3 regions of the Pseudoalteromonas sp. NSLLW24 genome follow, and region 3 is predicted to be linked to each of the others. Evidence: predicted binding sites of a transcription regulator. Region 3 holds the regulator's gene; each other region holds the start of a gene.
What was found. The regulator sigma-54, encoded in region 3, starts transcription at its own class of promoters, with help from an activator protein. The targets are predictions, from matches to a motif close to GTTGGCACGNNNNTNGNNT.
Positions count from the first base shown of each region.

Region 1: I6E72_RS06780 (BON domain-containing protein) is a predicted target of sigma-54. The motif match lies at 2,500-2,518, and genes of this name have one in related genera.
Region 2: glnA (glutamate--ammonia ligase) is a predicted target of sigma-54. The motif match lies at 4,843-4,861, and genes of this name have one in related genera.

Region 1 covers NZ_JADYWQ010000005.1:95,190-105,965, forward strand. The annotation lists gene suhB (inositol-1-monophosphatase) at 28-831, opposite strand; gene I6E72_RS06770 (VOC family protein) at 1,108-1,524, shown strand; gene I6E72_RS06775 (LiaF domain-containing protein) at 1,563-2,225, opposite strand; gene I6E72_RS06780 (BON domain-containing protein) at 2,554-3,120, shown strand; gene I6E72_RS06785 (YqaE/Pmp3 family membrane protein) at 3,193-3,351, shown strand; gene I6E72_RS06790 (hypothetical protein) at 3,731-4,237, shown strand; tRNA gene I6E72_RS06795 (tRNA-Ile) at 4,485-4,561, shown strand; gene I6E72_RS06800 (hypothetical protein) at 4,734-5,258, shown strand; gene I6E72_RS06805 (hypothetical protein) at 5,255-5,656, shown strand; gene I6E72_RS06810 (5-carboxymethyl-2-hydroxymuconate Delta-isomerase) at 6,149-6,478, opposite strand; gene I6E72_RS06815 (CreA family protein) at 6,686-7,171, shown strand; gene I6E72_RS06820 (hypothetical protein) at 7,201-7,974, shown strand; gene I6E72_RS06825 (LysE family translocator) at 7,986-8,624, shown strand; gene I6E72_RS06830 (gamma-glutamylcyclotransferase family protein) at 8,652-9,146, shown strand; gene I6E72_RS06835 (serine hydrolase) at 9,162-10,703, shown strand.
Region 2 covers NZ_JADYWQ010000010.1:34,553-45,328, reverse strand. The annotation lists gene I6E72_RS12005 (DUF2959 domain-containing protein) at 1-262, shown strand, start outside; gene I6E72_RS12000 (MBL fold metallo-hydrolase) at 336-1,415, shown strand; gene I6E72_RS11995 (CBM9 family sugar-binding protein) at 1,483-2,211, shown strand; gene typA (translational GTPase TypA) at 2,586-4,409, opposite strand; gene glnA (glutamate--ammonia ligase) at 4,917-6,323, shown strand; gene I6E72_RS11980 (DUF4124 domain-containing protein) at 6,437-6,958, shown strand; gene glnL (nitrogen regulation protein NR(II)) at 7,041-8,111, shown strand; gene ntrC (nitrogen regulation protein NR(I)) at 8,126-9,511, shown strand; gene I6E72_RS11965 (cyclic nucleotide-binding domain-containing protein) at 9,541-9,999, shown strand; gene I6E72_RS11960 (hypothetical protein) at 10,009-10,674, opposite strand; gene I6E72_RS11955 (hypothetical protein) at 10,730-10,776, opposite strand, start outside.
Region 3 covers NZ_JADYWQ010000009.1:26,820-37,595, forward strand. The annotation lists gene I6E72_RS10975 (HPr family phosphocarrier protein) at 1-162, opposite strand, end outside; gene rapZ (RNase adapter RapZ) at 205-1,050, opposite strand; gene ptsN (PTS IIA-like nitrogen regulatory protein PtsN) at 1,069-1,521, opposite strand; gene hpf (ribosome hibernation promoting factor) at 1,526-1,813, opposite strand; gene I6E72_RS10995 (RNA polymerase factor sigma-54) at 1,839-3,338, opposite strand; gene lptB (LPS export ABC transporter ATP-binding protein) at 3,408-4,133, opposite strand; gene lptA (lipopolysaccharide transport periplasmic protein LptA) at 4,130-4,675, opposite strand; gene lptC (LPS export ABC transporter periplasmic protein LptC) at 4,665-5,219, opposite strand; gene kdsC (3-deoxy-manno-octulosonate-8-phosphatase KdsC) at 5,216-5,767, opposite strand; gene I6E72_RS11020 (KpsF/GutQ family sugar-phosphate isomerase) at 5,768-6,739, opposite strand; gene I6E72_RS11025 (calcium/sodium antiporter) at 6,743-7,711, opposite strand; gene I6E72_RS11030 (ATP-binding cassette domain-containing protein) at 7,967-8,782, shown strand; gene mlaE (lipid asymmetry maintenance ABC transporter permease subunit MlaE) at 8,782-9,561, shown strand; gene mlaD (outer membrane lipid asymmetry maintenance protein MlaD) at 9,575-10,123, shown strand; gene I6E72_RS11045 (MlaC/ttg2D family ABC transporter substrate-binding protein) at 10,129-10,776, shown strand, end outside.

The DNA of each region.
Region 1 (10,776 bases), on a different contig from region 3:
TTTTAGCATGCTATTAATAGCATCAAATTAGCGAAGTAACGACTCAGTTAGTACTGGACGAATTTCACGAATAATTGCTTGAGTCAATTTTGGTGAACCACAGATAATATTGCCGCTGTGGTTATAGTTATTACCACCAGCGAAATCTACAACCATACCGCCCGCTTCTTTAACCATAAGTTCGCCTGCAGCAGAGTTCCAAGGTTTTAAACCAATTTCAAAAAATCCATCAACACGACCAGCTGCAACGTATGCCATATCTAAAGCAGAACAACCTGCGCGGCGAATGTCTGCAGTGTGTACAAACAATGCTTTAAACGCTTCAGTGTATGCGTCCATGTGGTTTTTGTTTTTGAAAGGGAAGCCAGTAGCAAGTACAGTGCCTGCAAGGACCGTCGTTTTGCTAACACGTAGACGTTTGCTGTTTAACTGAGTGCCTTGTCCGCGAGACGCAGTGAAAAGCTCGCCACGAATTGGATCATAAATAACAGCTTGGTCTAAACGACCTTTAACTTTAAGTGCGATAGAAACCGCGTAATGAGGGATACCTTTGATGAAGTTAGTTGTTCCATCGATAGGATCTACAATCCATTGGTAATCATCATCCTTGCCTTTATGCTCACCTAATTCCTCACCAACAATAGAGTGAGTAGGGTAAGACTGTAAAATAGTGTCACGAATTACGGCTTCGGCTTCTTTATCAATGTTAGTTACTAAGTCGTTAGCGCCTTTTTGTTGCACTTCAACTTTTGATAAATCTTCACTTGCGCGAAGTAAAATTTTGCCTGCGTTGCGCGCAGCGCGAACCGCAATGTTTAACATTGGATGCATGGTATTACCTTTGGGTTGTAAAAGAACGTTTATATATTTCAGCCGGCGTATTTTAGCGACTTTTGACATAAAGTAAACAATAAACCCCAAATACTTATGTTTGTTTTTTATACAAGATTGAAATGTGTATATATTTTTAAAAAATAATAATGAGCAATTAATAAGTCATTATGTTCCTTTATGTGTTTATTAAATCGAATTAATTTTAAATAACGCTTTACCTAAAGTTAGCTTGAGGTTTTATCGTGCTCCTAACTTAATTGATAGGACAACATAATGTATTTAGAGCACGTAAACTTAGTCGCGAGTGATATAGATAGTATGCTTAAATTTTATCGCGCTGTATTTCCACATTGGTCGATTAGAAGTGAGGGCAGAGGCGATTGGCATGGAAAACCAAGACGCTGGGTACACTTTGGAGATGACACGCATTATATTGCGATAAGCAGTCATGGTGAGGGTGAAAACAGAAACTTATCGGGTCATCAAGTTGGTTTTGCACACTTTGCTTATGTAACTAGTAACTTAAATGAAGTAGTAGCACGCTTAAATAAAACGGGTTTTGGGATAAGTAAGCAAGGTAGTGAGAGCCCTTTTAGAAAGAATGTTTATTTTATTGACCCCGCAGGGTTTGAAGTAGAATTTGTAGAATATTTAAGTGATATCCCAAGTGAGCGAAATAACGATTTATAATAGGTTAAGCACCGCAAAGTGCGGTGCTTAACGAGGCTTTATGAACGATTATTTCCAGCGCCAAGTTGTGTTTTTAGCTCATTAGCAAAGCTCATAAATTTTTCTTTAATTGTGCGCTTTATTTTTACTTCGACTGAGCCCATTACTGCCTTTCCTTCAATATGAATAGTAGGACCTTGGCGTTTGTTAAGCGACACAGATTTATTTTCAAGGCTACTTAAAATACAAAACATTTTAGACACTACATTTACATGCTCTGGTACGTAAATCTCATCACTACCAAAAATACAGTTAACGTGAATAGTTACATTTTGATGCGCAAAAATGGCATCGGTAAAATCTAGCACCACCGATCCCATAAAGTTACTCAAATATATATTCTTTGGCACGACCCACTGACCGCTTCGCTCGTTAGAGCCTAAAATGCTGCGTAATGTAAAATCATCATCACTGTTTTGTTGTGCACTATAATGTGGTGTAAATTGCGATTGTTTTTCTGCTTTATATTGCTGATCAGTATTAAGTGTTAAATCTTCTACTAAGGCTAAAAGAGCTTCGTTATTAGGTGCATCCATCGCGTTATCTAAGCGTCTCTCAAATGCATCAACAGAAATAACCCCATGACTGTAATTATAAATTAATTGGTCAATTACTTGTTCGCGTACTTGCTCTATTGGGCGGTCTTCAACTTTTACAGACATGGGGCATTCCTTATTATATTTACTATTGATACTGCTCTTAATGTTTATATGCAAAGCACGCACCAAATATAATCACCATAATTATCAGTAATTTAGTTTATAATGATGTTTTTTATTTTGTTATATTAACGATAGATTAACCAAAAATGCAATTATCTAGCTATTTTCACTATTTGAGAAAGTTTTACCGAGTAGCCTGTAAATAGTTACACAACTATAGATAATGCCTCGCTCCGAAATTAACTCAAGCTGTTGAAATGTAAGCATAAATAAAGTTGGCCCAAAGCTCGCATTAGTTAAAGTGTCTTTAATCAAAAGGAGAAAGATTATGAAAACATTTAACAAGTCTATTATCGCAGCTTTAGTTCTTGGTACTACGGCTATGGGTGCCCAAGCAAACAGCTGGGAAAACGAAAGTAAAGATGCTTGGATTGATGGTAAGGCAGAAACAGTTCTACTTATGAACACTAATCTAAACAACTTTGACATTAACACTGATGTAAAAAATGGCAAGGTAGTACTTACAGGTAAAGTTAATAGCGAGCTTGATAAAGAGCTAGCAGAAGAACTTGTACTTAGCCTAGATGGCGTATCTGATGTTGAAAACAGCCTTACCGTTGTTAAAAGCATGGACACAAAAGATAGAAGCAAAGACATGATGGACGATGATGATAACGACTTAACGGACGCTAAAATCACCACTGTAATCACAACTCGCTTCCTGTTTGATTCAGAAGTTGGTGGTACAGACATCGATGTTGATACCGACAACGGTATAGTAACTCTGAATGGCTCAGTAGAGTCTGAAGCTGAAAAGCAGCTAGCAGTTAAAATTGCTAAAAATGCTGAAGATGTTCGTGACGTAGTTGATAAACTATCTATTACTGCTGAATAACACAGTATAGTTAAGGCCCACTAACACTGGGCTTTACGCCTTTTTAATGCTTAATTTAAATGGAGTTTAGTCATGGATATTATTCGTATAATACTTTCAGTTTTATTGCCGCCATTAGGTGTATTTTTGCAAGTTGGCTTAGGTATGCATTTTTGGTTAAATATTGTATTAACACTGTTAGGTTATTTCCCAGGGTTAATACATGCAATCTACATTATTGCGAAAAAATAATGACAGATTATATATTGTGTAAGCCGACTACTGAGGTTTAGCTAAATAAAAACTTCAGTACTGATCGGCTCACAATATCAGTTTTTAAAGTAAATATTTTTTATCAAAATCTAATTTTTAATTGACTCAAACTAAGTGATTTATTTCTTGTAACTCACTCCCAACATTCCCTCAGCCACACCTATCGTTTACTTCAATTAAGCTTTCTAACTAACAGCAGTGTTCTGATTCTGTATTGATGCCATTTAGGAAGTCTTTAACATTAGTTTGTTTATATATCTACAATACGCGATTAATTACTCTATTATTAAGTGGCAATATTACCATCACTTCTAGTGTTATCATTAAACCAAGTTTTTACGCATATTGAGGTAGCTAATTGAATATTCGACTTATACTGTCAGGCGTTGTGTCATTCGTTTTTTATTTTAGTTGGGCCTACTGGGCAAATAGTTCGGCAGATATTGCTAAATCTGTCACGTTTCAAGCTGCATTAGTACAAGGTTTGTATAGTGGATTTGTAACGCTGTTTTTTACTTTTATTTTAGAAAAGGTCGTCAACAAGTATAAGTCTAGTTATGTAACGCTTGCGTTTGTAACTCCAATTATTTGTATGTTTCATTCTAAAACACCACAAAACGTAGCAATACGACAAAGCTTCAATAATGCAATTAACTCTAGCGCCTCGTATTTAGGTAACAAAAAAATAGCAGGTGTACTTTTTGCGCCTATTATTCCGATTACTGTTCAATCGAGCTTAGTGATTATGGTGAATGTAATTAATCAGACACCTAATTTGGCACTTACAGTAGCCCCAAGCATATTTTTTACAGCCTTGTATGCCTACACATATATGTTAGCTTTACTTAAAAAAGTAGAGCGTTAAATATAAAAGACTACATGTGGGGGGAAGGTTTTTATAATTTAATGCAGAAAATATCATGGGAAATATCTTACATTTTATGCTTATACCCACCTAAAAGATTACTATTTAAGCAGTTAGCTTACTGATTGTTAAAATAAAGGTGTTTGGTAGTGACAAGCACCTAAAAAGTTTTTATACTGCAACCCGCTTTAGTCGCTCTGTGACTGAACGCTTCAAAAATTAACTGCCTAGCAGTTATATAAAAGTTGGCCCCTTAGCTCAGTTGGTTAGAGCACACGACTCATAATCGTTAGGTCCCCAGTTCGAGTCTGGGAGGGGCCACCACTTTTACAAACTTTCCAAGTAAATACCTACTAACCGAAATTACCCTGTGCTCTTTTTTTAAATAGAAAAAGATGAAAAGCTATTATCAGTATCTAATCGACAAAATAATTCAAATGTGGAAAGTAATAAAAAATTGATGTACCCTTTTATTTTTACTGAACGAGGGAATGTTATGTCAAATAAAATTATGATCGAACGAAATATCGGTGTCTTGCGCGAAAAAATTAGAAACGCAGATACAACAACTGTCATGGGGTGTGTTGCGATAGCGACAAGCGCTGATATGCTATCAGGTGCAAAATTATCTAAACGTCAATATAGCTTCATTGTTAACAGTCGTCAGCGATGTAACTTAATAAAAACCGCTCTGTATAAAGATTTAACTAAGTTAATTGCTGAAAAGGCCATACCTAAAATATTATCTGCTGCAGATCCAACCTCAGATTTATCTAAAACTGCTTTTATGGCCGAAGCTACCGCAGACGCTACTGGTGAGGCTCTTGAGGTGAAGACAGGTATACCAGCATTTAAAACAGCTGCTGTTTTAAATGCATTAAGTACTGGTATTCAGATTAAAACTATGTGGGATATTCAAGCGATCGAAGATGGCTTTGCTCAAACCCCAAAACAGTTTGAAAAATTATTTGCCGATTGGAGAAGCTGGAATATTGAAGAGCGTTATCAGGTGGACCGATGAAAAAATTATTAATTTTATTACTACCCAGCACATGTTTTGCACAGTTTTCAGACTTATCGTTATGTGAAAACAAACAAACTATGCTTGGATTGGATTTTTATACAAATTGTGTGGGGGTCGCAGATGCCTCTGTGCATAAATTAAAGTCTGAGATAACTGCTAAACAGTTATATGACTACATAACTATTGGTATCAAAGACGTCAGTGTTTTAGAAAAGCATCTTTCGGATGATTTGATAGGAATTGTACATGCATTAATATCGATTGATCCAAACCCACTTTATTATACTACTGTTGGTAATAATGTTTTAGTCAAGACCAAAGAAGGGCTTAATATTTTTGAAAAGCATGATGGTTATTGGTTACAAAAATTAGTATCAGAGAGATCCGGTAGATAAATAGAGTTATCTCAAAAGTAATTTGATATTGGTAATTACTTTAAATAGGTTTCAGTAATTTCAGCTCTAAAGTAGTCTAGCTCTTTTGGTAAAACTCTAAGAGCTAGCGATCTGCTAAGTCATAATTTTTTAGCTCCGTCATCCTTCCTTATGCGTAACTATATCTAAATCCATTGATGCTGTTAGCAAAGAGCAGATCGCGATTAGATGCTTTTGAAAGTGAATATTTATGGCCTCTGTCAGTATCATAGCGTTGCAAATAGTTAATTTCCCTACCAGGTACTGTCATAGGTTGCTCTAAGCGCCTTTGTCCTTTCACAGTGTGCTCTGCGCATTATTCTTGTTTATTAGTAATTTTATCTACTGGCGTTTGTAACTCATCAGAAGTTTTTTATAAACAGCTGTGAGCAAGTATTTAATATTAAAAAAGCCCTTATTGGGGCTTTTTACTTACTAGTGTTTACTTTTATTGCTCAAAACTACAAGAGTTAACTAATTTTTACGGTATATCTCATGCTCAATATCGTAAATATTTACGCTTAGACTGTCTGATGCTCTGCAATATGTTTTTAAGCATGAAAGTAGCAGTTCGCTTAACATTTGTTTTTGCTCAATTGAGCGTCCCGCTAAAATATGTACCGCGATATGTATAAACCCTGACTTTCCTGCGCCAAGTTGATATTGCTGATAAGCAATGGCGCGTGTTTTGATGGTTTCTAATTCAAATAAGTTACTTTCGAAAGCGGTAGTATGAATTTTTTCTACCAGTACTTGTGGTAAAACGGGGAGGTCTTCTGAGTGTTCAATAATAATGTGCGGCATTTAGGCGTTTCCTATTATGAGTTACTGCATGAGCGAGAGTTAATTGTATCAAATACAACAGGGTTCGCTAAACCCTGAGCTATCTAAAATCTTTACTTTAAACTAATTTAGTCGTATTTATTTTTGATGTTAGTATAAAAACAAACAGGTGAACCTTCGCTTAGTAACGTATGTGCTAAGTTACTTATATATTAATTAAGGATAAGTATGAAATTACCACAAAAATTTAAACGTTTAGCTTTACTTGCAGGTGCAGTTGTTACATTAAGTGCTTGCTCTGACGATGTTGCATCGGTAAGTCTGGGATTATTTACAACTAAAGATGTTGTGGTTAATTCGCAGCAAGATCCAATCCTTGAAGGCGTTACTTGTCATATTAGTCATATAGAGGCTAATTTGGACTTTTCTGATCCCTCTGATATGTCTATAGCATGTCGTCAAACAGGTCCTATTACAGCGCAGCAGCTACAAAAAATAGACCGCAGTAAATCAGGTGAAGTGATATTCAAATCATCTAAAAGTATATTATTTAAATCACTAAAAGTGCGCCGTATTTACGATGCTGAGAATCGTACTTTATTGTACTTATCGTATTCAACTAAAGAATCCAGTGGTAGCCACCACCATGCACTATCAACAGTGCCGCTATACAATACTCAAGCGTGGGATTGGGCGCTTACACAAAAAAACTAAACTAGCACTAAAACTTATAAGAGCACCTTATGTTAGCTTTATTTAAATCGGCACCTTTATTGGAAGATCAAGAGCAGCAATGGCTTATTGATACATTTATTTGGGCTGTAGAAAACTTTGATGCTGAATTTTTTACAAAGCACACTCAAATAATACTGCCAACGGCCACTTTTTTCCCTGATTCGGTATCGAGCATTGAGGAAATGGCGAGTAATGTTTTTAACCGCGTTACTAATTACGCGGGTATGGACGCATGGCCTATCCAACTAGTTGCACCGCAGCAATTACAACCGCAAGTTTTTCCACACTTTGAATTTAGCAATGAAATACGTGGAGAAGGAAGCCACTTAATTGTGCCGCCTAGCCATACTATTAATATTTCTTTTAATCCTAATCAGATTAATCAGCCACAGGATTTAGTGGCAAGTTATGCAGGCACGCTTGCCACCATACTTATTCATCACGTTGGTGTGTTACCGCCAGGTGGTAGGGAGTATTTACCACAAGCTGCCGATGCGCTTGCCTGTTTTTTAGGGTTTGGTGTGATGATGAGCAACACGGTGTATCAGTTTAAGGGCGGTTGTGGTTCTTGTTACAACCCATACGCTAACCGTGAAGCTAAGTTAAGTGAAACGCATACGGTATTTATGCATGCCCTAATTAGTTACTTTAAAAACGATAAGGTGTCTAAAAAACACTTAAAGCCGCATTTACGTGGCCAGTTTAAAAAAGCACAAAAAGAAATTAAAGCATTGGTAAATAACTCGGCCAACCCGCTGTTATTAGCTTATTCGCCAAACTAGCAAGGATTTGCGTGGAATACTTAGATGAATTTTTACTGATTGTTATTGCTCATTTTTTTGCAGTAGCAAGCCCTGGGCCTGACTTTGCCGTTGTGCTCAAGCAAAGTGTGCAACAAGGTAGGCGCAATGCATTGTGGACAAGCGCCGGTGTTGGCGCTGCTATTTTACTGCACGTTGCCTATTGCGTTTTAGGTGTTGCGCTTATTTTAACGCAATCGCCTAGTTTATTTATGGCGCTTAAGTATCTTGCCGGTGCATATTTAGCTTATTTAGGCGTACAAGCACTCAGAGCTGCAAAACCTCCAGCAAGTAATGAAGGCGAGGCTGCAAAAGATGTTGAAAACAAAACCGTCCAAGAAGAATCCGTTTGGCTTGCTTTTAGGCGCGGCTTTTTCACAAATGCATTAAACCCAAAAGCCACGTTATTTTTTATGTCGTTATTTACACTCGTGATTAGCCCAACAACACCGACTAGCGTACAGGTCGGTTACGGTGTGTACATGGCATTGGCTACTTGGGCGTGGTTTTCAATGCTTTCAATAATACTTTCTAGAAATAATGTAAGGGGCTTTTTCCAACAACGCGGTTATTGGTTTGACCGTGGAATTGGCATTATTTTAATTGCACTTGCAGTACGTGTTGTTATTTAACTTATTCAAAAAGCGCAGGAGATAAAAATGCCGCTATATAATTTTTCGTTTGGTTCTAATATGTCATCTAATCGTTTGTTAGCGCGCTTGCCCAATGTAAAGCGTGTAGGAACTGCGGTACTTAAAGGCTACGAGCTTACTTTTGATATGCTATTTAAAGATGGCTCAGGTAAATGCAGTATTTGTCCAAGCGATAAAGAAGATGCATTGGTTTACGGCGTTATTTATGAGCTCAATGAAGAAGAAAAAGCTATTTTAGACAGTATTGAAGGGCCAGGTTACGATTGTGTAGATATAGCCCCAACGCTTTTAACGGGTGAGACTGTAGCCGCACATTGTTATATAGCTAATACCCATGACAGCGATGTACTCCCATATGATTGGTACATAAAACACGTTCATCGCGGTTCACTTGAAGCGGGCGTACCAAAAGAATACAGTGATGCCATATTAAATCGCGCACAAAAAAGCGACACCAATCAAGAGCGCGCAGCAATTGAATTTGCAGTTCATCAAAAATAATAAAATAGGATTGATATGAAATTAACCAAACTTGCCGCAATTGCACTATTAGCAGGCACTACGTTTAGCAGCTGGGCACAAGTTGATACCAACAAAATTGACGAGGTAATTAAAGCGTCAATGGCACGTTTTGACGTACCCGGTATGGCAGTTGCCATTGTTGAAAATGATAAAGTAATATTTGCTAAAGGCTTTGGTGTAACTAATCTCGATACCAACAAAAAAGTAAACAAAGACACTTTATTTGGTATTGCTTCAAACACAAAAGCATTCACTACTGCGGCACTGGCAAAGTTGGTTGATGAAGGTAAATTAAGCTGGGATGACCGCGTAATTGATCATTTACCAGAGTTAAGATTGTACGACTCGTACGTAACACGCGAAATGCGTATTCGTGACTTATTAAGCCATCGCAGTGGGCTTGGGCTTGGGCAAGGCGATTTAATGATTTGGCCAAGTACCGACAAGTCAGTTGATGAAATTTTAGCGGGATTACAGTATTTAAAACCAGCGAGCAGTTTTCGTAGTAAGTACGCTTATAACAACTTGATGTTTGTTACCGCTGGTGAAGTGGTTGCACGTGTGTCGGGGATGAGCTGGAACGATTACATCGAAAAAGATATATTACAGCCGCTGCACATGGATAACTCACGCGCGGGCTTTTCACGTATTCCTAAAAGTAATAAAAACTGGGCGACAGGTCATATTCCTATGGATGGCACGCTTCATCCATTTTTTGTGAACTACCTTGAGGACTTTAGAGGCGCAGGCGCCATTGCTTCAAGTGTAAGCGACATGAGCCAATGGCTTCGTACGCAATTAGCGGGCGGTAAAATGCCTAATGGCGAGCAGCTGTTTAGCGAAAAGCAACAAGCACAAATGTGGCACCCACATATTACATCTATGGCGTCTAAAAGTGCGTTTGAATCGTATCATCAACAGTTTAGAGGTTATGGGTTAGGCTGGAGTATTGAAGACTACCACGGCTTTAAAAAGCTAGGTCACGGCGGTGGTATTTTGGGAATGGTATCGCAAGTTACTTTATTGCCTGAGAAAAACCTCGGTATTGTTATTTTATCTAATCAACAAGCTTTTGGTGCACTTTCGGCAGTAACCCATGAAGTGCTTGAAGATGCACTTGAACTTGAAGATAAAGACTGGGTAGAAGATTTAGCTAAAAGTCATTTTGAAGGCAAGCAACAAGCGTATGCTAATGCAAAACCAGAAGCCCCCGCTGACTACCAACCACAATTACCAAACATTAATTATACCGGTACATTACATGATGATTGGTATGGCGATGTAATTATTGAGCAGCTTGATAGTAAATTGCATATTGATTTTACGCATACCAAGCGCTTAAAAGGCACACTTGAGCATTACACTGGTAATACATTTATAGTTAAGTGGGATGAAAAGCTGCTTGAAGCGGATGCGTTTATTCGTTTTGAAATGAGCTCACAAAACCGTGTAAACAGCGCTAAAATGCGTGCAGTATCAACACAAGTTACCGACTTTAGCTTTGATTTTAGAAACCTGCATTTAAAAGCAAAATAGCTAATAATATTGATATTCAAGGTATCGATATACACCAAAGTCGCAAAGCCACCATTAGGTGGCTTTGTTATAT
Region 2 (10,776 bases), on a different contig from region 3:
CAAAAAGCTAGCCGCGACTAAGCGTCAATTTGATCAGCTATTACGCTCAATGCGCAGCGCAGAGAGTAAAATGGAGCCAGTATTAACCTCGCTTCATGATAACGTTTTATACTTAAAGCATAACTTAAATGCACAAGCGGTATCGGCTATTAAAGGTGAATTCACTAACCTTAAGCGTGATATTCAAGTATTAATGAACGACATGAACAAATCGATTGCCGATTCAAACAAATTTATTGAACAAATGAACAGCGCTGGCTAATTATTTGTTACTTTAACAAGCCTGCTTAATTGCAGGCTTTTTTATGTTAAAGGCATGCTAAAAGGGATTTACAATGAAACGCTTTTTAACCGCAACAACGCTTTTATGCTTACTAACTGCCTGCGCCGCACCTAATAATATTAACCGTATTACCAGCCCCGACTCAGTTGTTGTTATTAATGATAAGAACGGTCGTTATAAAAATTTATACGCAGGTGAAAAAACATATCCCACTACCTGCACTGAAAACTGCTACCCAGCCCACCCAGACTTACTATGCAAAACCGGCAGCGAAAACTGCCAGTACCAAGGTCTGCAAACTAAACCACAACTTAGCACCGGCTATACCGTACGCTGGCTTGGCCACGCTAGTTTTGTAATTAACACCCCAAATGGTCAAAGTGTGCTGTTTGATCCGGTAAAAAATCAGTTTGATTCTCCAGTCGCACTTGGCTTTAAACTCGGCGGTGGTATTTATCGTAAAGCCGGCGCTTGGCCTAGTGAGCAAGAACTGGAAAATATTGATGCTGTAATGTATTCGCATATTCATTACGATCACTTTAATAAGGCCGACATACAAAGCATTGGCAATAAACCTCGCTATTTAACACCACTCGGTATGGCCGACAACTTCCCCACCGGCGGTTTTAATATTAGCGAAATGCCGTGGTACTCAACAACCAACATTGACGACTTAGTTATTAATGCCGTGCCAGCTCATCATTTTAGCGCTCGCGTATTGGTGCCCTTTATTTACGAAGATAACAATAAAGACTTATGGAATGGCTGGCTGCTTGAACAAAACGGCAGTACCTTATTTTTTGCAGGCGATACGGGCTACTCAAAACACTTTAAAGACATACAGCAAAAATATGGCGATATAGATGTGTGCTTAATACCAATCGCATCTTACTACAGTAAAGAAAGTGGTAAATTTTATCGCTACGTTCACACCACACCAGAAGACGCGCTCAACGCAGCACAAGAACTTAACTGCAAAGTAATGATTCCTTGGGGGTATGGTAACTCAAGTTGGAAAATGGGCGACCATACTAGCCACTCTGCTTTGCTACGTTTATTACACATGGTTAAAAAAATGGATGCTAAAACACCGCTGTATATTTTAAACGAAGGCGAAAGTATTTCACTGTAACTATTTACTTAGCTGTTTTAAGATTGTTATTACATTAAGACAAATCGACAATAAAATTGAGAGATTAATGAAGAAATTAGCACTCGCCTTAAGCTTTTTATTAAGCACGCCAGCAATGGCTATTGATGTTGAACATACATCAACTCCAATTACTATTGATGGCGTATCAGAAAGCGCATGGGATAAAGCCGCTTGGCACGACATGCCTTATCTAATGGATGGCACACTGCCATCAAACGATGCCGACTTTAAAGGGCGTTATCGTTTATTGTGGGATCAAAACTATTTATACCTACAAGCCGATATTGTGGATGATGTTCTAATAGATACACACGCAGATCCAACCTATAAATATTGGGATGACGATGCGCTTGAAGTATTTATTGATAGCGATGCATCGGGCGGAAATCATCAATTTAATCACACCGCATTGGCGTACCATATTGGCCTTGATAACCAAGCTGCCGATTACGGACCTGATAAAAAAGCCCATTTGTATACCGACCACCTAGTTAGTAACTGGAAGCGCAATACCACCGCACCCTTTAATATTACCTGGGAAGTAGCAATAAAACTCTACCCTAATGATTATAAAGAAGGTGCTAAAAACCCCCCACTTACACTTAGCGAAAAACAAGTAATAGGCTTTATGTTAGCGTATTGCGATAACGATGGCAGTGACGTGCGCGAGCACTTTATGGGTTCACACGAAGTACAACCAGTAAATGGCGACAGAAATCGTGGCTTTATAGATGCAGACGTATTTGGCAAAATCACCCTACTCCCTAAAAAGTAAGTAACTACCAATAAAATAATTGAACACGTATGTTGGGTTGAGCGAAGCGAAGCGAAACCCAACGCAAAAAAATCCCACCAACAAACACTGATACTTTGCATTATGGCTGTTTCAGCTCTCTCTTTCTCTTCTCATTCCCTTCTCCTTGTGCAAAAGATCTTTAAGTAAATTATTCACAAAGAGGTTAAGAGGCGCTGCGCTTTTAGAGGTAAATATATTATGGAAATTTCATCACAAAACAGTAGCTATGTAATTTTGAGCTAAATACTGTCAGCTGACGACTTATAGCCTACAGCTCTTGTTTTCAAAACACAAAAAAGCCGCTGTATTTTTCAATACAGCGGCTTTTAAAATCATAATTCTAAATTAATAGATTATGCTTTAGGTCCACGACCTGCACGTTTACGTTCGTTTTCTGTAAGGTAACGCTTACGAATACGAATGTTTAGTGGAGTTACTTCAACTAGCTCGTCATCATCGATGAACTCAAGCGCTTGCTCAAGTGAGTAGTTAAGGTGTGGAGAAAGCGTTTGCGCTTCATCAGTACCAGATGCACGTACGTTAGTTAACTGCTTGCCTTTAAGGGCGTTAACTGTAAGGTCGTTATCACGGTTATGAATACCGATAACCATACCTTCGTATACTTCAACACCGTGACCGATGAATAAACGGCCGCGTTCTTGTAAGTTGAATAATGCGTTAGTAAGTGCTTTACCAGTTGCATTTGCAATCATTACGCCGTTCTTACGAACACCGATGTCGCCACCTTTGTGAGGACCGTAATGATCGAACGTATGGTACATAAGACCAGAACCCGAAGTAAGCGTCATGAAATCAGTTTGGAAACCAATTAAACCACGGCTAGGGATCATGAAATCTAAACGCATACGGCCTTTGCCATCTGGAGTCATGTTAGTAAGCTCACCTTTACGTAGGCCAACTTGTTCCATAACAGAACCCTGATGCTCGTCTTGACAGTCAATAGTAACTGTTTCAAACGGTTCTTCTAGAACGCCATCTACAGTACGTAAGATAACTTCCGGACGAGAAACTGAAAGCTCGTAACCTTCACGACGCATGTTCTCGATTAAGATACCTAGGTGTAATTCACCACGACCAGAAACACGGAAGCTATCTGGGCTACCAGTATCTTCAACGCGAAGTGCTACGTTGTGTACTAATTCTTTGTCTAAACGTTCACGGATATTACGTGACGTTACAAACTTACCTTCTTTACCACAGAAAGGTGAGTTATTTACAGAGAATGTCATTGTTACAGTTGGCTCATCAACACTTAGTGGTGGTAATGCTTCAACGTTTCCTGGGAAACAAACTGTATCAGAAATCTTAAGCTCACCAATACCTGTTACAGTTACGATGTTACCAGCGTAAGCTCTATCAGTTTCGATACGTTCAAGACCTAGGTAGCTTTGTACTGCGCCAATTTTACCATTACGTGTAGTGCCATCAGCACTGATAATAGTAACTTGTTGGTTAGGAGCAACAGAACCACGTTTAATACGACCAATACCAACTACACCAACATAAGAGTTGTAATCTAGTTGAGAAATTTGCATTTGGAAGTCACCTTCAGGATCTGCATCCGGTGGTGATACTTCGTCAACGATCATCTTGAACATAGGTTCCATGTTGTCTGATGGCTCGTCTAAATCTAGTGTTGCCCAGCCGTTGATAGCTGAAGCGTAGATTACTTTAAAATCTAACTGTTCGTCAGTTGCGCCAAGGTTGTCGAATAAATCAAAGATTTGATCCATAACCCAATCAGGACGTGAACCTGGCTTATCAATTTTATTGATAACTACGATTGGCTTTAAGCCTTGCGCGAATGCCTTTTGCGTAACGAAACGCGTTTGTGGCATTGGACCTTCTTGAGCATCAACAAGTAATAATACTGAGTCAGCCATCGAAAGTACGCGTTCAACTTCACCACCGAAATCGGCGTGTCCCGGAGTATCTACGATATTGATATGGTAGTCGTTCCAAGAGATGGCTGTGTTTTTAGCCAAAATGGTAATACCACGTTCTTTCTCAATGTCGTTTGAGTCCATCACGCGCTCTTCGTTACCGCCGCGTGTTTCTAATGTACCTGATTGCTCAAGTAGTTTGTCAACCAGAGTTGTTTTACCGTGGTCAACGTGCGCGATAATCGCTATATTTCTTAACTTTTCGATGCTCATATATTTACTCAGAGAAATTAAATTCTCAATGATCCTGCAAGATCTACGCACTCATCCACGCTTTCGCGAGATGTCCCAGCATAGGATTTAAAAGGGCGCATATTATCCCTCATTAATGACATGGATGAAAGTTTATCCAATACATATTTTAAAACTTTCTCAATACTTTTACTAAGTATCTGTTTTATATATGACAATTATATGAATTAAATTTCAATATTTTTTTGAAAAACAGCCTTTTTGACTATTTTTCCGATCTTTTTGTTACTCTTTTGCATTTAGGTTATGCTAATTTCAGCTGATTAAATTAACAACAAATTACGCTCTGTAAATTTTGCACCGAAATGGAATATTTACGCACCAACATGGTGCGTTTGTATATTCCATTTTGATGCAATGATATTTTTTTAATTTATAAACAGCCAGTTACAATAATGGCACAAAATCAGCTTAGTAAATACCAAAGCAATTATGCAGCAATAACAAAACCCAATAGTTGGAGGACACATGTCACAATCGGTTTTAGATTTTATTAAAGAAAATGACGTCAAGTTCATTGATTTACGCTTTACTGACACTAAGGGTAAAGAACAACATGTATCGATCCCTCATCACCAAGTTGATGAAGATTTTTTCGAAGACGGTAAAATGTTCGACGGTTCTTCAATTGCAGGCTGGAAAGGCATAAACGAATCAGACATGGTATTAATGCCAGTTCCTGAGTCAATCAAACTAGACCCTTTCACTGAAGAAGCGACATTAATTTTACGTTGTGACGTAGTAGAGCCTTCTACACTACAAGGCTATGAGCGCGACCCGCGTTCTGTTGCTAAGCGCGCTGAAGATTACATGAAATCTACAGGCATTGCAGACACTGTTTTATTTGGCCCTGAGCCAGAATTTTTCGTATTTGACGATGTTAAATACAAATCAGATATGTCTGGATCTATGTACAAAATTGATTCTAAGCAAGCTGCTTGGAACTCAGATAAAGAATATGCAGATGGCAACACTGGTCATCGTCCAGGTGTTAAAGGCGGTTACTTCCCAGTTGCTCCAGTTGATGACTTCCAAGATTGGCGTTCAGCTACGTGTCTAGTTCTAGAAGAAATGGGCCAAGTAGTAGAAGCACATCACCACGAAGTAGCAACAGCAGGTCAAAACGAAATCGCTACTCGCTTTAATACAATGGTATTAAAAGCGGATGAAATTCAAGAAATGAAATATGTTATCCATAACATGGCTCACTTATACGGTAAAACAGCAACGTTTATGCCTAAGCCAGTTGTTGGTGATAACGGTTCTGGTATGCATTGTCACCAGTCACTTGCTAAAGATGGTGTAAACCTTTTTGCTGGTGATAAGTACGGCGGTCTTTCTGAAGATGCACTTTACTACATTGGCGGCATCATCAAGCATGCTAAAGCAATTAACGCTTTTGCAAATGCGTCTACTAACTCGTACAAACGTTTAGTACCAGGTTTTGAAGCACCAGTTATGCTTGCATACTCTGCACGTAACCGTTCTGCATCAATCCGTATCCCAGTGGTTCCATCTGAAAAAGGTCGTCGTATTGAAGTACGCTTCCCGGATCCAACTGCTAACCCATACCTTGCTTTCTCAGCAATGCTTATGGCTGGCCTTGATGGTATCAAAAACAAGATCCATCCTGGCGATGCTATGGATAAAGATTTATACGACTTACCAGCTGAAGAAGCAGCAGAAATTCCAACTGTTGCAGCATCACTTGACGAAGCACTATCTGCACTTAGCGCAGACCGTGAATTCTTAACTCAAGGTGGCGTATTCACTGATGACTTAATCGATGCTTACATCGAACTTAAGTCTAAAGAAGTTGAAAAGCTTAACATGACAACTCACCCAGTTGAGTTTGAAATGTACTACAGCTGTTAATTAAGCTGTAAAAAATATGTGTGTTCTCAAGCCCGCTTTGCGGGCTTTTTTAATGGTAAAATTAGTCAATCTCCACTAAAGTTAAGTTACCGATAAAAATGCAGGGCTGCAGAGTGAATAACAAGATTTTATTACTATTAATTACTTTAGGATTAAGTAATTATGGTTATGCCGGTGAAACAAAAATATACGCTTGGAAAGATAAAAATGGCGTATTAGTGTTCTCAGACACCCCTCATAAAGGGGCCCAAGAGGTAAAGCTCACCAGCCAAGATCTTAATATGCCTGCAACAAATACTGACATTTTTGACGAGCAACCTCAGCCTCAACAAGCGGCCTTTAGTATTGCTATTTCCTCACCTGATCATAACCAGACTATTCGTGAAAATACCGGCACTGTTTATGTAACTAGCCGAATAAAACCACGCTTTGAAACTGGTTTTACTATACAACTTTTTATTGATGGTAAAGCACACGGCCCAGCCAGTGACAGCTCAACCTTTGCAATTAGAGATGTAGAACGTGGTCAGCACACACTACAATTAAAGCTTTTTAATAGTAAAAACCAAGTTATTGCTACAAGCGAACCCTGCATATTTTTTATGCACCGAAAAGGGCTAAACCTAGGTAACTAAATTGGGGCATTACTAAACGTGCAGCAGTGTATTTAACCATATAACTTGCTTGCAAACATCCACGCACTAAAATGGTGCAGCTATGATTAATAATAAAAACTTTAGCCCTGAGCTACTCGATGCCATTTGGCAAAATCAAACAACCGCTATCATGCTACTTGATAAAAACTTCACCGTTGTATATGCCAACACCAGTACCAGCGAGCTGCTTGGCCTTGGTAATAAGCGCTTGTTAGAACAACCGTTTGATAGCCTTTTTAACTACCATTCAATCGATTTACAGCGTATAGAACAATACTCATTAGTTGAAGGCGTAGATTGCCAGCAGCATAGAGCTGACGTGGTTTTTAGCGATTCTCGCCATGCAAAAGTAGCCGTAAGTACACGACAAATTAAGTTTAATGGCTCGCTTTATATTTTATTTGAGTGGCGCCAAACCGATGACGAAATTAAGCACGACCAAGCGTCTAATCAAATGCATCAATATCAAGCTGCCCGAAACCTAATTAGAGGCTTAGCTCACGAAATTAAAAATCCTTTAGGTGGAATTCGCGGAGCGGCGCAGTTATTGCAGTATGAGGTTGATCAACAAGAAAGAGATCAATGTGCTGAGCTCATCATTGAGCAAGCCGACCGATTACGCGAACTAGTAGATAGGCTTTTGGGGCCCAATCAACTTCCGCAAAAATCGTATGGCAATATACATCAATCACTTGAATCAGTTGCAAGGCTAAGTACGTTAGATAATTGTTCTAACATTAGCTTAGTTAAAGATTACGACCCAAGTATTCCTGATGTATACATTGATCAAGGCAAAATTCAGCAAGTGGTATTAAACATTGTTCGAAATGCCCAACAGGCGCTTGTAGATGGCGGTGAAATAACAATAAAAACCCGCATTAATCATCAGCATCGTCGCCCAGGTAAAGCACCTAAAAAAGCCTTGTTGATCCAAATATCTGATAACGGACCAGGTATTGATCCCAGTGTACGCGAAACACTGTTCTACCCTATGATCACCAATAAAGAAGGTGGCTCTGGGTTAGGACTCTCAATAGCGCAAACACTGATAGATCAACATGATGGCTATATAGAATGTGATAGCTGGCCTGGACATACTGAATTTAATATCTATCTGCCCTTTGCAGATTAATGTTTGGAGTTTGCATGAAAACAGTTTGGCTTGTAGATGATGATGCTTCTATTCGATTTGTACTTGAAAAAGCACTAACCCGTGCAGGGTTTAACACAGAGAGCTTTGCTAATGCGCAAGATGTACTAAGCGCCCTAAAGTTTAGCCAACCTACTGTTTTAGTTTCTGACGTACGAATGCCTGGTATGGATGGTATGGCGTTGCTTGAACTTATTGCGGAGCAAAACCCTGGGCTGCCGGTTATTATAATGACTGCGCACTCAGATTTAGACTCAGCTGTAAATGCATTCCAAAAAGGTGCTTTTGAATACCTCGCTAAGCCGTTTGATTTAAACGAAGCAGTGGCGCTAGTCGAAAGCGCATGCAGAGCAAACTCCACTAAAAAAACTAAGCGCAAGCAAGCTCCACCAAAAAGTGCCCACATAATTGGTGAAGCGCCCGCAATGCAAGAAGTGTTTAGAGCGATAGGTAAACTATCGGCTTCTAGCATGAGCGTATTAATAAATGGTGAATCTGGAACAGGTAAAGAACTTGTCGCCAGTGCTTTGCACAATCATAGCCCACGTAAAGAAAACCAATTTATTGCACTTAACATGGCAGCCATTCCAAAAGAGCTTGTTGAGTCAGAGTTATTTGGCCACGAAAAAGGCGCATTTACGGGCGCCGACAGCGTGCGTAAAGGCCGTTTTGAGCAAGCCAATGGCGGCACACTATTTTTAGATGAAATTGGTGATATGCCACTTGATGTACAAACACGTTTATTACGCGTTCTTGCCGATGGTGAGTTTTATCGCGTTGGTGGCCATCAAAGTATAAAAGTGGACGTACGCATTATTGCAGCTACGCACCAAAACCTTGAAGATTTAGTTAAACAGGGCAAATTTAGGGATGATTTATTTCATCGTCTTAATGTTGTGCGCCTACGTTTACCCGCTCTTCGAGAACGCACTGAAGATATAGAAAGCTTATCGCAACATTTTTTACATAAAAGCGCTAAAGAGCTACAAGTAGAAAGCAAAGTGCTGAGCCCTAAGGCAACAGAGCAATTACGTTTATTTAATTGGCCAGGCAATGTACGCCAATTAGAAAACACGTGTCGCTGGCTGACAGTTATGGCACCGGGTGAGCTTGTAAGCGAGCAAGACTTACCGCCGGAGATTCTGGATGCTTCACCAACCCAAGAAGAAGGTGATTGGTTAGATGCGTTTCAACAATGGCTTAATCAAGAGCTAAAAAAAGGCAAAGAAAATATTTGGCCTGACATTCAAGCCCAGCTAGAAACTCGCTTAATTAAAACCGCACTGGCTAATTGTTCTGGTCATAAGCAAGATGCTGCTATAAAAATTGGTTGGGGACGCAACACGTTGACCCGAAAATTAAAAGAGCGCAATATTAGCTGATTAAACGCTTTTAACACATTTGGTTATTGATGAAGCTAATCGAACATATTCCATTATTCAAACAAATGGAAATAATAAACAGGCTGCACTTTTTTAAAGAATTTACGCTCAGCGAGCGCCAAGTCTTATTAGAGTCGTTCGGCCTGTTGTATTTAGTAAGCCAGCATCAATTTTTATTTAAGCAATACGATAACGACAAACGTTTGTACATTGTACTTAGCGGCGCTTTACTGGTATTTAAGCATAACCATTTGCTAGAACTTGGCACTATTGAGCCCGGTGAATTTATAGGTGAAGGTGCCTTTATAAATAACCGAGAGCGCAGTACCAGTGCTCGCGCTAAAACCGACACCATAGTACTTGCCATTACCCCTGAAGCACTCACCCGCTTACCTAATGTTATCCGCGAAAAAATTAAAGACCGAATTATAGAAGGTATGAGTCTGCGTATTGCAAAACTTAGCGAGCATATAGAAACTCACGATTAACTCTATCACTCAGTCCATATAAACAATTTGTAGTGAGCAATCAAGCCAGCTGGGGTTATTAACGTGAGCTGTAAACCTGTAAGTATCGGATGGTTTGGCGCCAAAGGGCGTATTTATAAATGGTTGTGAGTGACTGTATGTTTGCGAATAATTTTTGTAATAAATGACAACGTAACCGTACAAAAACTCCCAACCTAACCTTACAACAGCGCCACTGGGTAAGGTAAAGTCAGCATATTTATCTGTAAATGTGACGAGTAAATCATTGTACTTGTCTTCGCTGCATTGAGTTGTTCGTAACTTTTTAGGCATAACAAAGGTTGTACCCGCCACTGCATTTTTTAGATAAAAGCCTATATTGCCATCACCATAAAAATGATTTGAACGCGTTGTATAGTTAACTTGTGGCTCGTAACCTAGCCCCTGCATAATAGTAGCTAACTGCTCAGTCTCTTTTGGGTAAATTTTGTCACTTGATAAGAGTAATGTAGCCTCACCAAACTCTGATGGGATTGCCAGCGGTACATATTCATAAGGGAGCGATTGTGCTTTTAGCGCAGCATCGAGCTGATTGCTCTGTTCATCTTGCAAGTTTTCACTAAATACATACACGGTAGGTTGTTGGCACGCAGCTAATGGTAATGCCAACACACACATTAAAATTCCATTTTTCATAGTTACCCCTTTTGATTACGCTTGTAGTCTATTAAAGGTAACTATTTATAGCAATTTAATTGGTTTGGCTATCTAACCAAGCATCAACACTTTTTCGAGTAT
Region 3 (10,776 bases):
AAGTAACATTAGTGCAAGTACGCTATCGCCTGCGGCTTCTTTGTCATCTTGAAATAATGTAATTGTCGCATCAAACTGCACTGCCAATTGGGCAAGCACGGTGGCTGCTCTGGCATGCAATCCTAATTTGTTTTTTATTAAAAAAGTGTCTTCACAATGCATAACTTACTCTACCTAAGCTGAACAGGTGATTATTCAGCTATATTATTTTTCTTGTTCGCGATGGCGAATTTTCACATTGGGATGTGTCATTGCAAAACTTTCACCGATAGTTTGCGCTAAATATACAGAGCGATGTTGTCCGCCTGTACACCCAATGGCAATGGTTAAATAACTGCGGTTATTTCGCTCTAAGTGCGGTAACCATGTTTGTACAAATGTTTGAATTTGCCATGTGAATTTTTGCACTATGCTGTGATTGGCCAAATAATCTTTAACAGGTTGATCTAACCCATTTAAAGGTTTTAATTCAGGTTCCCAATGTGGATTGGGTAAAAAGCGTGCATCAAATACGTAATCTGCTTCTTTTGGTATACCGTATTTAAAACCAAACGATTCAAACGTGACAATCAGTTGCTTATCTTTTTTACCTAAAATCTTTTCACGAATAGATTCAGCAAGTTGATGAACGCTTAAATCAGTTGTATCTATCATAAAGTCGGCGCGGGTGATTAATACATCAAGTAATTCTTTTTCTTTTTTGATGGCTAAATCAAGAGGCAACGAGTCAATTGATAGTGGGTGTAATCTACGAGTTTCAGAAAAACGTTTGATCAATGTTTGATCGTCGCTATCTAAATAAAATAACGTAGGTTTTGCAAAGCCAGGCAAGTATTCAAGAATATCGTTAAATTCATCTTGTTGTTTAGGGATGTTCCGCACATCAATGCTAACAGCAATTTTATCATAGCTATCAGACACACTGCGAACTAATGAAGGAAGCAAGTTAACTGGAATATTATCTACGCAATAATAACCTAAATCTTCTACAACGCGTAAAGCAACCGACTTTCCAGAACCAGAACGGCCGCTTATGATAATTAACTCCATTTAACACCCTTTATAAAACTATGATTGATTGACAATAACTTGGTAAAGCTCAGTATCTGATTTTGCACTGCGTAACTGTTTACAAAAATCTTTATTGTTTAGTTTATCAGCAATGGTTGCTAGAGTCTTTAAGTGCTGCTGGTTATCGCCATCTGGTACGATGAGTGCGACGAAAATATCAACAGGGCGATTATCGATTGCATCAAAATTTATTGGAGTTTCGCTAACGAGTACTAAAGCCAAAGGCTCTTCTGCACCGCTCATTCTTCCATGAGGAATGGCAATGCCACGCCCTATACCTGTACTACCCAATTTTTCTCTGCTCATTAAAGCATTAAGAATATCTTGTTGCGGTAAATACGGAAGTTTGTCGTGAGCAAGTTCGCTAATGAACTCTAAAATTCTTTTTTTGCTATTAAAAAGGACCGCAGCTTTGCTGCAGTCCTGGCATATAAGTGAGCTTAATTTCATCATATTAGTGTCGAGCAAGCTTCTCTTTGTGTTTAATTACTTGTCGATCGAGCTTGTCGATCAACGAGTCAATGGCGGCATACATATCTTGATGTTCTGTAGAGGCAAATAACTCAGCACCGCTTACGTGTATGGTGGCTTCTGCTTTTTGATTTAATTTTTCTACATCGAGAATGACATGAACATTATTAATATGATCAGAGTGTCTTTCTAGCTTCGCAAATTTGGTATTAATATAGTCTCTTAGTGAATCGGTTAATTCTACGTGACGACCAGTTAAGTTTAGTTGCATAAGCATTACCCTCTTTTTTTGCGTCTTAAATCAAACTTTTACGTTGATTTGACGGTGGAATAGCCAGAGATTCGCGGTATTTTGCGATTGTACGTCTCGCTACTTTAATTCCTTGCTCAGCCAATATATCCGCTATTTTGCTATCACTCAATGGTTTTGCTGAGTTTTCTGCTGCGATTAATTTTCGGATAAGCGCACGGATTGCTGTAGATGAACATTCACCACCGTTTTCGGTGCTTACATGGCTTGAGAAAAAGTATTTAAGCTCAAATATACCACGGGGTGTGTGCATATACTTTTGGGTTGTTACGCGCGAAATTGTTGATTCGTGCATTTCTACCATTTCAGCAACATCATTTAAAACCATTGGTTTCATGGCTTCAGGACCGTGTTCAAAAAAGCCTTGTTGTTGTTTAACAATACAATTTGTTACTTTTAATAGCGTGTCGTTTCTACTTTCTAAGCTTTTAATAAACCATTTAGCTTCTTGTAAATGCGAGCGAATAAACTGGCTGTCACCACTGGATTTTACAGTGCGAGACATTGCCGCGTATTGGCTATTAACACGAATTTTAGGCATGCTATCTGGGTTTAACTCAACAACCCAGCGGCCTTTAATTTTTTTAACTGACACATCAGGAATAACATACTCAGATTCTTCTCTTACAATAGTATCTGCAGGTTTAGGGCTAAGAGTATGTATTAATGTCATTACTTCTTTAAGCTCTTCTTCTTTGAGCTTAGTTTTCTTCATTAATGTACGATAGTCACGAGCAGCTAATAAATCAATATGCTCGGTTAAAATCATTTTTGTTTCATTAATGTAAGGTGTTTCTTTATCAAACTGGTTAAGCTGAATACACAAACACTCTTGTAAGCTACGTGCAGCAATGCCTACAGGATCAAACAGTTGGATGCGTTTTAATACAGCTTCAATTTCATCAAGTTCGACTTCGTTATCATCTTCGTTTTCTTGATTAAAGCTTTCTAAAATCTCTTCGCAGCTTAGTGTTAAAATACCTGAGTCATCGACGGCTTCTACAATAGCAATAGCAATAGCTTCGTCTGTAGGGCTAAATGGCGTTAGTTGTAACTGCCACATTAAATACTCATGGAGCGTTTCAGTAGAGGCGCCTTGGTATATTGATTCGTCTTCAGGCATCGGACCCGATGATGCTGCTGGGGCGGCACTCATGTACTCATCCCAACTAACATCCATAGCCATGTCGTCACTTAGCGTGTCTTTTGCAAGTGCTTCACCACTATCTTGTTCGTATTCGCTTGGAGCATCATCGGCAGATGCGCTAACAGTTATGTCATCTGTATCTGCTTTTTGCTCGTTTTTACCTGCAGCGTCTTCTGAATAGTCTGCTTCTTCAACCTCTAATAGCGGGTTGCTGTCGAGAGCTTCTTGTATTTCTTGCTGGAGATCCAATGTACTGAGTTGCAACAAACGAATAGCTTGTTGCAGCTGTGGAGTCATTGTAAGTTGCTGGCCCATGCGCAGCTGTAGTGATTGCCTCATGTATCTCTAACAATCCTTTTATGTTGTTATAATTAATACTAGCAGATGCTTAAAGACATGGCGTAAATGTTACAGCCTAAATTGCTCGCCTAAGTAAACATCGCGTACTGTTTTATCATTTAATACGTGTTCTGGAGTACCTGATGCAATCAGCTCCCCATGAGAAACAATGTAGGCTTTTTCACAAACATCAAGGGTTTCTCTTACGTTATGATCGGTAATTAATACACCAATCCCACGATTTTTAAGATGTTCTATTATTTTCTTTATGTCTAATACCGAAATCGGGTCAACACCTGCAAATGGTTCATCCAGTAATATAAATTTAGGATCTGCTGCCAGCGCACGTGCTATTTCAACACGACGACGTTCGCCACCCGACAATGCCATACCTTGGCTATCACGAATGTGTTGTATGCTAAATTCATCTAATAATTTATCGAGAGTGTCTTCTCTAGCTTGTTTATTTAACTCTTTGCGCGTTTCTAAAATGGCCATTAAGTTTTGATAAACAGTCAGCTTTCTGAATATTGAAGACTCTTGCGGTAAGTAGCCAATGCCTAATCTAGCACGACTATGCATAGGTAAAAGAGTAATATCGTTATCGTCTATCGATATTTTACCTTTGTCGCTAGGTACAAGTCCTACTATCATATAAAACGTGGTAGTTTTACCTGCGCCGTTAGGGCCAAGTAAGCCAACAATACTGCCAGCTTTGACTTCAAGGCCGACGTTTTTTACAACTTCACGGCCTTTATAGCTCTTTGCTAATAGCTCTGCTTTTAATGTGCTCATGGTTGACCTTTGTCGCTTTTTTTACTTTTTTTAGTCTCGATTGGTACTAAAATTGTGTGAACGCGGTCAGTTGAGTTTTCATCTTTTTCGGCACTGATTAGCTGCTGCTCTATATCGTAGGTAATGCTTTTAGCATTTATTTTTTGTCCCGCTTGCGATACTTGTGCATTACCAACAAGCGTTAAAAAACGCTTAGATACATCATAACGTACTTCGTCAGCACTGGCGCTCATAGTCGTGCCATCTGATTGCTTTTCTTCAAAGTGCGCAGGGCTACCTGTAGCAATTAATAATTGTTTATTATCGCCAAGTTCATCGCGTTTATGTACTTCTAAGCGGTCGGCTGTGATACGGCGGTTACCGTGAATAATTTCAACGTTTTTCTCAAAAATCCCGACATTAGCTTTTAATTGGCCTTCTTGCTTATCGGCGCTTATTGAAATTTGATTTGCAGCCGGTTGCGTGTTTTGCTCTGCAGCACTACTATTAAACGCTAGTATAAGTGTAGGAATAATAAGTGATTTTAATATTTTATTGGTCATAATATATGGTTCGCGTATGGTTAATTAGTTTTATCACTTCGGTTTTTAAGTCGGCTTCTAGGCCTTTACCAGTGATTTTTAAATTGGGTCCAGTGATAATAACGGGTTGCTCCGAACGCATTGTTAATAGCTTTATATCTACCTGAATATTATCAGCATTGATTTTGTCTATCATGGCGTTATCGGTTAAGTTTTTGGCAACCACATTGCCTTCTAAAATTAATTGTTTGTCTTCGTATAATGTTGCTTCGTCTGCATTTATTTGCCACGTTTGCTTTTCGTTATATAAAGTAAAAATAGGTTTTTCAAAAAACGTAAAACCTAATTGTTGATATAGCTCCATTTTAGCCGCAGTGACTTTGTGGCTAATTTTACCTTGTTCGTCATAGGCTGTTTGTTTGAGTTCTATGGCTATGTAATCAGGCTTGGCAATAACTTCAGGCTCAGTCTGAGGCACAATATTTGTTTGTGTAAAATAAGGGTACCAAAGCCAAACCATACAGCTAATGAATAAAACGCTTAATATTATGCGCGCTGCATTCATGAACTAGTGCCTTGTGTAGTCAATGCTTTACCATTTTCAAGCATAAGTAAGTCGGTGAGCTCTCTTACTGCACCAAAGCCGCCAGGCATTTGCGTTACATAGTGTGATAAACGTTTAATAAGTGGATGGGCATCATTTACTGCAACAGCAAAGCCGACTAATTCCATAACGGGCATGTCAGGACCATCATCACCGATATAAGCAATTTGTTCATCGCTAAGGTTGAGTTTGTCTTTTAATTCTTGATAGGCAATGAGCTTATTTTCTTGGCCTTGATAAATATGCTGTACGGTTAAGCTGCTCATACGTTGTTGCACTATTTGTGAATGACGACCAGTAATTACAGCCACTTCAAAGCCACTGTTTATAAGCGCTTTAATGCCAAAACCATCTTTTGTATTAAATGCTTTTAGCTCTTCACCTTGATTACCAAGATAAATACGGCCATCAGAAAATACACCATCAATATCGCATATAAGTAGCTTTACTTTTTTAGCGCGTGCTTTTGCATCATCGCTCAGCGGTTGATAGAGTTCTTCAAATTGCATTTATAACACTCCTGCTTTTAATAGGTCTTGCATGTTTAATGCGCCAATAGGTTGGTTTTTCTCATTGACGACGATTAAGCCATTTATACGTTTGTGTTCCATAATATTAAGCGCTTCAGCGGCTAAAATATCTTGTGTAGCCGTAGTACATGACTTAGTCATAACAACATCTATTTGTGTTGTATGAATATCAATTCTTTGCTCTAAAATACGACGCAAATCGCCATCGGTAAATAATCCCACGAGCTGCTGATTTTCATCAACAATGGCTGTCATGCCTAAACCTTTAGCAGACATTTCAATAAGGGCATCTTTAACTGTTTGTGAAACGCTAATAATAGGTGTATTTGCGCCGCTGTGCATAACATCTTTTAAAGTAAGTAATAAGCGCTTGCCTAAACTACCACCTGGGTGAGATAGCGCGAAGTCATCAGCTGTAAACCCGCGAGCTTCTAATAATGCAACTGCCATGGCATCGCCCATCGCAAGCGTTGCAGTGGTACTTGATGTAGGAGCTAGACCCAATGAACAGGCTTCTTTTTCTACTTTAATACACACATGTACATTAGCAAGGGTCGCCATGGTTGATTGCGTATTGCCAGTCATCGATATCATTTTGGCACCAAGTCGTTTTAAAACCGGAATGATATTTAAAACTTCGCTGGTCTCCCCTGAATTAGAAATAAGCATAACCACGTCATTTTTAGTGATCATCCCTAAATCACCATGACTTGCTTCACCAGGGTGAACAAAAAATGCTGGACTGCCAGTGCTTGCAAGGGTTGCCGCTATTTTATTGCCAATATGACCTGATTTACCCATACCAATGACAATAATACGGCCTTCGCAGTCGTACATTAATTGGCACGCGTTATGAAAGTTTTCATCTACATATTGTGCAATATCACTAAGTGCTTGGCGTTCAACATCTAAAACGCGAAGGCCTTGTTCAATAAAATTTAGCGTTGCCATCATTTACCCTACTTGACTAAAAATATACCCTTGGTAACCCAAAAATGCTATTAGCAATAAGCCGCCTTCTACTCTATTGATACGTTGGGTGCCTCTAAAGTTCAATGACATAATAATAAGAGCAAGTGTTGCGCCAATCATAATTAATACGTCTCGGCTTACTAATGATGGGTCAATGGCAGAAGGGTTAATAATACCGGCAAGTGGTAATACCGCTAGAATATTAAATATGTTTGAGCCAACAATATTACCTAGTGCTAAATCATCTTCATTTTTAAGTACACCTGCAACCGAAGCGGCAAGTTCAGGCAAACTAGTACCGATGGCAATAATTGTTAAGCCAATGACTAAGTCGCTTAAGCCGAAGTATTTAGCAATATCGACAGCCGAACCTATTAAAAAATGAGAGCTAACAGGTAGGAGTATCATGCCGACAACTAACCAAAATACCGCTTTTTTCGTAGGTACATCGTTTGGTACATCGTCGCAGGCTTCTGAGACAAATGGGTCATCTTGGTTTTTTGCACGCATAGATACAATAATTAACCCACCGATGAATACGATAAAGCCAACCAAAAGTGCAACACCTTCATTAAATGAAAAGTAGTTATCTGAGAACACATACCAAGTAGCTAAAGATACGAGCATCACTAATGGCATTTCACGTTTTAATGTACTTGATGAAACTGAAAGAGGGCGAAATAGAGCAGTGATACCTAACACAAGTAAAATGTTTGTAATATTAGAGCCAACAGCATTGCCAACCGCTGTGTCGGTTTTGTTAGCCAGAGCGGCAGAGGCTGAAACCATCATTTCGGGTGCTGAAGAGCCCATAGCTACCACGGTTAAACCAACAATAAGTGTAGGTACACCAAAGTTTTTAGCAAGAGCCGCAGCGCCATAAACAAACCTGTCTGCACTCCAAACAAGAGCTGCAAAACCAAGAATTAAAATAACAAACGAGGTAACCATTGTGTTAAGCCAGTTATACAAAATACGGATGGCGCGAATAGTAACAAAAGCCAAGATGAAAGTATAAATAAAAGAGTAAGGTCAACTAGGTAACAATGCTGCTTTTAAACAGCTAATTTAAAAATTTAAGCCGGGGTTAAGCTGTTTTGAGCGAGTCTTATAATCCTTTTCATGGGTGTATTACAAAATCTTACGAATTGTTTTTTCCATCTTTGACAAAAAAGCTTTAAAATAGGCGCACTAGTGAACATTTTTATGGAGAGCGACTTGTCGCAATCAATAGTAGAAGTCAAGGATGTTAGCTTTTCGAGAGGCAATAGAACTATATATAAAAATATGAGTTTTAGCGTTCCTAAAGGTAAAATTACTGCGATCATGGGGCCAAGCGGAATTGGCAAAACCACTATGTTGCGTTTAATTGGTGGTCAGCTTAAACCAGATTCAGGTGATATTTTATTTGAAGGTGGCAGCATTCCTAAAATGTCTCGTAAAGAGTTATACGAAGCACGTACTAAAATGAGCATGCTTTTTCAAAGTGGTGCGCTGTTTACTGATATGTCGGTATTTGACAATATTGCATTTCCTATAAGAGAGCACACAAAGCTAAGTGAAGACCTTATTCGATTAGTTGTATTAATGAAATTGCAAGCGGTTGGGCTACGTGGCGCTAAAGATTTAATGCCCTCTGAGTTGTCCGGCGGTATGGCAAGGCGTGCTGCACTTGCGCGCGCTATAGCACTTGATCCTGAGCTAATCATGTACGATGAGCCATTTGCAGGACAAGATCCTATTTCGATGGGCGTATTGGTTAAGCTAATTAAGTCGCTTAACGAAGTATTGAGTTTATCGTCTTTAATTGTGACACACGATGTGACAGAGGTAATGAGTATTGCCGATCACGTTATAATTATCGCCGATCAAGGTGTAATTGGTTGTGGTACTCCTGATGAAATGCGCAATCATGAATCTCCTTTAGTTCAACAGTTTTTAAAAGGCTTGTCGGATGGTCCAGTACCATTTCATTTTCCGGCTCAAGCTTATGCAGACGAACTACTTGGAGAAAAAGCATAATGTTGGATTTATTTCAAAAGCTAGGGCATAAAACGCTAGGACGTTTTGCGGCTCTTGGCCGTTCGGCTTATATGCTATTTAGTGCGCTTGCGCATGTTCCTAATTTTAAAAAAGGCACACCGTTACTTGTTCGCCAACTTTATATGGTCGGTTCGCAATCGTTGCTGATTATTATGGTGTCGGGTTTGTTTATCGGCATGGTGTTGGCTCTACAAGGTTACACCGTATTAGTTGGTTATGGCGCTGAGGATAGTTTAGGGCCGTTAGTGGCACTGAGTTTATTGCGAGAACTGGGCCCGGTTGTTACTGCATTACTATTTGCAGGACGCGCAGGTAGCGCATTGACTGCTGAAATTGGCTTAATGAAAGCAACAGAGCAACTTTCATCACTTGAGATGATGGCAATCGATCCGCTAAAACGTATTATTGCACCGCGCTTTTGGGCGGGTTTTATAAGCATGCCATTGCTTGCATTGATATTTTCAGCCGTAGCAATCATAGGCGCTCATTTAGTGGGTGTAGATTGGCTGGGGGTTGATACAGGTAGTTTTTGGTCAATCATGCAATCACAAGTGTCGTTTCAGCAAGACATACTAAACGGTATTATTAAGAGTTTTGTATTTGCCATAGTGGTGACCTGGATTGCGCTTTATAAAGGATATGACTGTGTGCCGACCTCAGAAGGGATCAGCAAAGCAACCACCGAAACGGTTGTTCATTCGTCATTAGCAGTTTTAGGTTTTGACTTTATTTTGACAGCGGTAATGTTTACCAGCTAATAGGGTATAGATAATGAATTCACGGAAATTAGAAATTTTAGTTGGTTTTTTTGTAGCACTTGGCATTTTAGCTTTTGCGATGCTCGCACTTAAAGTTGCCAATTCAGGTATTAGTGGCTCTGGCGAAACATATACGCTTAATGCCAAGTTTGAAAACATTGGCTCATTAAAAGCACGTGCACCAGTAAAAGTAGGTGGTGTTGTAATTGGTCGTGTTGAATCAATTTATGTTCACCCACAAGAATTTTTACCAGTGGTAAACATGACCATTGATGCACAGTATTTATGTCGTTTTTCAGACACAAGCTCAATCTCTATTTTAACGTCGGGTATTTTAGGTGAGCAGTACTTAGGTATTCACCCTGTCATTTCTCCAGATTCGGCTAAACAACGTTGTTTAGGCGAAACAGTGACTGAAAACAAGCAAGATGAAGCAATTGACGATTTGTTTGGTGTGGAAAGTAAAGCACTAGGTGATGGCGATTCAATTACTGACACTAAGTCTGCCATTGTACTTGAAGAATTAATCGGGCAGTTTTTATTCAACCAAGGTAGTGAGTAATTATTATGTTGAAAAAGTTTTTAGCTATTGTAGCAATTGGCACAATGACGCTAACTCAAAGCGTAAGTGCAGCAGATGTGAAATTAATCGATCCAAATAAAATGGTACGCCAAGTTGCTGATAATACATTTGCACGTATTAAAAAAGATCAGCCATTAATTGTTAAAAATCAAGAGCATCTTCGCGTAATCGTTGAAGAAGAATTAATGCCTTATATCGACTACAAATATGCAGCACTTCGCGTACTAGGTAGTGAAGTATCTAAAGTACGTGCAATTACCGACGAAGCTGAAAAAGCCAAAGCAATTAAAGAAATTCAACGCTTTATTGGTGTTTTTAGAGAGTATTTAGTTGCTACTTATGCAGGTGTATTCACTCAATATACAAACCAAAAAGTTGAGTTTGGTGCAGAACAAGCATTTAAAGGCAAAGATGTCGTTGTCGTTAAAACTAAAATTATTGAAGATGGTAAACCTGATATCAGAATCGATTTTAAAGTACGCGAAGACCGTGACGGTGAATGGCGCGCGTACGATATGATTGCTGAAGGTATTAGTTTACTAGATGCAAAACAAAGTGAGCTACAAGGTATTTTGCGTCAGCAAGGTATTGATAATGTAAGTAACCTTTTAGAGCAAAAGAGTCAGCTACCA